DNA from 2 places in the Megasphaera sp. UBA4233 genome. Region 2 is predicted to be linked to the other one. Evidence: riboswitches for the same ligand, from Rfam matches in the RefSeq annotation. Region 2 holds a riboswitch; the other holds the start of a gene.

Region 1 (3,292 bases), on a different contig from region 2:
TCCCAGCCCAGTCTTTCAAATGCCGTAAAAGAAGTAGAAAAAGAAATACATTTTCCTATTTTTATCCGGACCAGCCGTGGTATCACAGTGACAGCAAAAGGATTAGAATTTATTGGCTGCGCACGACAGGTCATCCAGCAAATGAATGTACTGCAGGATACATATATTACTATGCGGCCACAAAAAACATATTTCAGCGTATCTACCCAGCATTATGTATTTGCAACGAATGCTTTCGTAGATATGATTCGTAAATATGGACAGGAACGCTATGAATTCTGTCTCAACGAAACACAGACATACCAGATTCTGGAAAACGTTAAAAATCATATCAGTGAACTGGGGATCATCTACCTGAGCAATACAAATGAAATCGTGATTCGCCGTACCTTAGAGGATATGCGTTTAGAATTCCATCCACTTTTTACAGTTAAACCACACGTCGCTTTATATGTAAAACACCCACTGGCATGTCATACCTCTCTCAAGCTGATCGATTTGATTGAATATCCACGGTTAAAATTTATACAGGGAAATTATGAATCTTCTTTTTTTTCTGAAGAATTGTATTCATCCCTTCCCGTAGATAAAGAAATACGGGTCAGTGACAGAGCCGCTATGATCAACATGATGATTGGCCTCAACGGCTATTCCATCTCTACGGGAATATTTCCCAAATACATGCAGGGCGATGCCATTAAAGGAATCCCACTGCATGAAAAAGAGAGGATGACTGTAGGATATGTCATTAACACAGGCCAGACGCTGTCCGATTTGGGAATGATGTATATAAAAGCGCTGGAACAATATCAAAATGGCGGAAAGCTCCTTTGAAATTTGTTAGAAAAAATAATATATCATTACCTGAAAATACGATAACAATAAGTACTCCATGATAGTTACACTGATTCATGTATGTCATTTAAAATCGTAAAAACCGGGGCTGCCCATAACGACAGTCCCGGCTTTTACATGTATATTAATTTTTTAATGGCGCATCATATGGGATTTTGCCGGAATTCCGTTGTCTTTTTCCAGGGCATCCCAGGCTTCATTGGCCCGTTCTACGAACATCTTGCGCACGGCTGTATTTTCACCGAGGCCATGAATATAGGGTGTGACTTTGAATCCTTCTTTTTCCAGGATACTCTTGTGGGAATCGGCGTCAGCACCGGCCATATCATTGTTGGCATGGTCGCCGGCGACCATCATCATGGGCATGAGTGTCACGTGCTGGATACCCTTAGCCTTCAGCATAGGAATGACCGTATCCAGATGAGGCCAGCCTTCGACGGAGTAAACGTAGACATTGCCGAGATGGGCTTCGTCAATCCGGTTCTGCAAGACAGAATAGTAGGCATTGGCCGGATGGGGCGTGCCGTGGGCCATAACCAGGACGGCGTCTTTTTCGCCCATTTTCGGGAACTGTGTAGAAAGAGCCTGCACGAATTCACTGACATCGTCGCGCTGGTTTTCCTGTCCCATCCAGTAGAGAAGAGACGTACCCATCGTCATTTTTTTGAAATCCTTTTTATACATGTCGTAAATAGCCGTATCGTAGGCGTACTCCATACCGGGGATGACATCGAGAGATGTCAGGGCCACCCGCGTATATCCCTGGGCTTTGAGGTCTGCCATGGCTTTTTCCGGTGTAGGAATTTCCAGACCTTCATTGGCTTTGATGCGATCGACGATAATATGAGAGGTGAAGGCCAGGACGACTTTCGTATCCGGATGGGCAGCCTGGATATCGGCCACCGTTTTTTCAATCGTTGCCTTACGGCTGTCTTTAAATGTCGTACCAAAACTCATGACGACAATGGCATCTTTATTGGCCGCATCCTGCATAGCCGGGTTATTATACGTACGTACGCCTATTTCTGCGGCCTGTTTGAGAGCCGGTGTCGCATCTTTGACTTCCGGATTCAGGGTATACGAGGCCTGGGCCGGCATACCCGTAAAAGTCCCGAATGCCGTAATAGCCAGGGATAACATCAATACTGTCTTCAGTTTCTTACCGAACATATCCATCACTCCTTAAGAAATATACAAACGGCCTGCCTTAATATGCAAAAGCCGCAAGGATATCCTTGCGGCTTATTGATGCGCCAATTCGCATTATAATCTCCATTCCCATCGCTCGCAGGTCCATCGGTGATTATCAGTCAGGCAGTTCTTCTGGCTTGGCTTCATGGCTTTGCTGCGCCTTCCCATACGAATCGTACAGTGACATCATTGCAGCATCGCTCTTCCTCACAGCGGCGGGACCGCGCCGGCTTCTACCGGCTTTTCTATTGAGTCTTGCGACACCTGACCTGCATATTAAACTAATTTTACTCTACCACAATCCATTACTATCTGTCAATTAACCCATACTGAATATATATCATGACAGCCGTGGAATTTCTCATATATAGTACTTATTTCTTCAAATCAAGAGACCGGATTTTTTCCCGGAGGGGCAGTACGGCCGGAGGGCTGACAGACAATTCATCGACGCCCATGCGCAGGAATGTCTCCGTCAGCGCAAGGTCTGCACCGAGTTCCCCGCAGATGCCGACCCAGATTCCTTCCTTATGGCCGTTGGCAATGGTCTGTCCGATAAGACGAAGCACGGCCGGATGATGGGCATCGAAGAACGCATCGAGCTGAGTCTGCTGGCGGTCGATAGCCAGTGTATACTGGGTCAGGTCATTGGATCCGATACTAAAGAAATCCACTTCCTTAGCCAGTTCATCACTCATGACGGCCGCAGCCGGCGTTTCGATCATGATGCCCACTTCCATATGAGGATCGTATTTCATGCCCTGTTCATCCAGTTCACGCTGTACATCCTGGAGGATTGCCTTGGCACGGCGCACTTCACCGGTAGAAATAATCATGGGGAACATGACGGCAATGGTACCAAAGGCCGATGCCCGGCAGAGTGCCCGTAACTGCGTCCGGAACAACTCCGGCCGGGTCAGGCAGATACGGATAGCCCGCATGCCCATGGCAGGATTTTCTTCCGGGGCCAGATTGAAATAATCGACTTTTTTATCGGCACCGATATCGAGAGTACGGATGATGACTTTTTTTCCTGCCATCGTCTGGGCCGTCTTTTTATAGGCTTCAAACTGTTCTTCTTCTGTCGGATAGGTATTCCGTCCCAGATAGAGGAACTCACTGCGGAACAGGCCGATTCCTTCGGCATCATTTGAAAGGACCTGGGGCAGATTGTCAGGATTTCCAATATTGGCATAGACATCAATGTGGCGGCCATCACGGGTTACTGATTCGGTTCCGCGTACCG
Region 2 (3,292 bases):
TCCTCCCGGGTGATGATGGTCGTATTGGACTGACGGGCCGGAACAGAGGGAACAGGCCGTTCCTTATCTGCCCGTTTCCCTATATCGGGGAGCCTGTCCCGCAGGGCATCGAGCATATCCGCCAGGGCACCGGCGACATGAATCGAGCCGGACGGTGCCGCGCTTTCGTCCGTCCCGGGACCGGCTGCCCGTCCGCTGCCGCCGTCGCCATGAGCCATTCCAGGACCGGCCGTTTCTGCCCGGCCAGACCGGGACGGTTCTCCTGCCGTCGCGGCGGTATGCACCGGTCCCGTATGATAGGTATTTGTCACCGTGGCCGCCATGGAAGGCGCTTGTGCGGCGTCCGTTCTTATGCGGCCGCCTTCCTGACGTTCTGAAGCCAGGGGGCTTCCGCTATTGCCGTCCGTCCCTGCCGCATCCCGGCCGCCGGCACCGGACAGGTCATTGGCATTATAGACCGTAACGGTGCCGGGCTCCTGCCGTGTGTAGTTGTAGGCTATGGTAAAAAAGCCGCCTGCTGCCAGGGCCAGATAAACCGCCGCATGGAGAGACACGGACAGACCGGCGGCGACGCGCCCTTTCTTCTTCTCCCATGTCACGGCTCAGCCCCGCTTTCTGCAGCCAGGCCAATGCGGACGATGCCCACGCGCTTGAAGTCGTCGAGGAGGCCCATGACCGTTCCGTAATCGAGTCCTTTATCGGCACGGACGACGACGTTGAAGCGGCTGTCTTTCTGCTGCTGTTCCCGTGCCGACGCCAGCAGGCGCTCCTTATCGACGGGCGCATCGTCCAGCCATAGCGAGCCATCGCGGCGCAGGGTGACGACGTACTGTGCCGCCGGCTGCTGCTCTGCCTGGGAGGCAAAGGGAAGATCGACCCCCATGGTACGCAGATCGACCATGGACAACGAGGTCATCATGAAAAAGACGAGGAGAAAGAACATGACATCGATCATGGGGATTATCATGATCGACGGCTGCTTGAAATACCGTGGATCCCGTAAACGCATGGCTCAGTCCTCCTTTTCCCGGGGCATCGTTTCGAGAGCCGAAAAACACAGCTCCATATCGGTGATGATCCGGTCCAGGCGCTGCGTGAAATACGAATGGATCAGCAGGGCCAGGATAGCCACGCATAGGCCGAAAGCCGTAGCAATGAGCGCTTCGCCGACGCCGCCGGTGATAGCGGCCGACTGGCCAGTCTGTACGTTGAAAATACTAAAGGCCCGGATCATACCGCTGATGGTTCCGAGCAGGCCCAGGATCGGCCCCAGGGTCACGATGACACTGAGATAATACAGGCGGCTGCGCAGCTTTGCCATGAGAATGCCCGACTGCAGTTCGATATAAGCCCGGACATCCCTGCCCGTACGGCCGGCAAAGACGTCGCGCAGGATATAGGCCAGCCCTCCCTGGCTTTCATCGGCCAGCGTCCGCGCTTTATCGTACTGTCCCAGTTTCATATACGTGTAAAACCTTTGGGCAAAGGCTGCCCCGGCATCCATGTGGGTATAAAAAATAGCCCGTTCCATACCGATATAGACGACAAACAATGAACACAACAGGAGGATGTACATGACAATCCCACCCTGCCGGAACAACAAAAATCCACTAGTAATCGCTTCCATACTACCGCTCCTATACATACTGAAACAACTGAAACAGAAAAAAACCGCAGGGATACGTCATCCTTACGGTTTATAACAGAACAGAGTCCTAATCCCCATCCCCATCGCTCGCAGGTCTGCCGGTGATTCTTTGTCAGGCAGTTCTTCTGGCTCGGATTCATGACCCTGCTGCGCCTTCCCATACAGATATACAGTGGCGTTTCTGCAGCAGCGCTCCTCCTTACAGCGGCGGGACCGCGCCGGCTTATACCGGCTTTTCTATTGAGTCTTGCGACACCTGACAGCTCCTATGCAGTTGTATTTAATGGTAGCATGGCATCTTGCAGACTGTCAAGAACGGGGCGCAATGCCACGAATGGTAATTTTCATAACATCCACAGACATTCCTGTAGTGTATTCGACAGACTGCTGTACCTCGTCCTTGACGCGGCGCAGGAGCTGGCGGATATTTTCCCCGTAATAAATGGTCAGCGTCAGGATAATGGCCAGGCCGTTGGCATGGGACAAGTAGTTCTTGGCCACCTTGACACGGTTCACCCGGGCAATACCGCTCATCCCTTTGAGCGTATGGCGGACGAGGGCAAAGAGGACATCATCGGAAAAGACCAGCTTGCCATAATAGCTGAATACGGGACGGACGACAGACTGCTCCACGCCGGATTTCCTGCCACCCCGGCCGGACAGGAACGAACGGATGGGATCGAGGAGATAACCGTGGAAATGAGATTTCAGCTCCATCGTCGGCACGGGGATGATATGCTTGCCTTCTTTCAGGCGGATATCCCTGGCTTTGGCGATTTCCGCTGCCGAGGATACCTCTTCGATATGGATATAATCATCCGCATGAGGAAGGTGCAGGGCTTGGCAGATGCGGCATATCATATGCTTCGACGTACCCAGGATGAGAAGCCGCGGCGGCTGGATCGTAAGGAGTGCCTTGCGGACGGCTTCAGCATGGGCCGGGTCGAGGAAAATAGCCCGGCGCACGGCCTGCATGCGGTTCGTTTCCTCCTTGGCAGACTGGCCGGCGACGATGCGGTTCTGATAAATGAGCAGGCCGTCATCGATGATACAGTCGATATTCCTTTCGTGCGCCACGACCAGGGCATGATAACTCTTCCCTGTCCCGCTGGCACCGATAAAGCCGGTAATATGCATCATTCCTCATCCTTTCTTTCTGCCTGCCATGACATAGACTGCCCTGCCGCTTCCCGGTCTTACGGCCGATAGGCCAGCAGCCCGTGCACGTACGATTCATCTACGGCATAGGACCCGACCGTTTCCGGGAACCGGCCCGGTACGCCATGGAAATCGGAACCGCCGCTCACCAGCCAGTGATGCTCCCGGGCGATGCGCAGGAATTCGTCACAGCGGCCGCGGTTATTGGGGTGATAGACTTCCAGCCCGTCAAAGGGAAAGGCCAGGACCCGGGACAAGGTCCGCTTCAACAGTCCCGGATGGGCCAGGAAAGCCAGCCCTCCTGCCGTATGGATCAGGTCGATACAGGCATCGACAGTCAGGCGGTGATACGGCACGTAGGCCGGGCCGCCGCGGTACAGTATCGTATCGAATACGGCTTTCACATCGGGAAAATACCCTTTGGCGACGAGCATGCGGGCAATATGCGGCCGGCCTACGGTCCCCCCTTTGGCCAGCATCCCTTCT

Evidence for each region. A riboswitch is a leader RNA that binds a small molecule or an ion and turns the genes downstream of it on or off. The one in region 2 is predicted to bind cobalamin.
Region 1: linked by a shared signal. The riboswitch ahead of B2U90_RS09755 (sirohydrochlorin cobaltochelatase) and the one ahead of B2U90_RS03410 (MotA/TolQ/ExbB proton channel family protein) in region 2 are both predicted to bind cobalamin.

The regions. Positions count from the first base shown of each region.
Region 1 is NZ_DGXL01000026.1:96,840-100,131, forward strand. Features, by position in the region: gene B2U90_RS09750 (LysR family transcriptional regulator) at 1-834, shown strand, start outside; gene B2U90_RS09755 (sirohydrochlorin cobaltochelatase) at 988-2,025, opposite strand; cobalamin riboswitch at 2,152-2,329, opposite strand; gene ptsP (phosphoenolpyruvate--protein phosphotransferase) at 2,421-3,292, opposite strand, start outside.
Region 2 is NZ_DGXL01000014.1:65,964-69,255, reverse strand. Features, by position in the region: gene B2U90_RS03420 (TonB-dependent receptor plug domain-containing protein) at 1-599, opposite strand, end outside; gene B2U90_RS03415 (ExbD/TolR family protein) at 596-1,009, opposite strand; gene B2U90_RS03410 (MotA/TolQ/ExbB proton channel family protein) at 1,013-1,627, opposite strand; cobalamin riboswitch at 1,747-1,923, opposite strand; gene B2U90_RS03405 (Asp23/Gls24 family envelope stress response protein) at 1,958-2,788, opposite strand; gene B2U90_RS03400 (PHP domain-containing protein) at 2,845-3,292, opposite strand, start outside.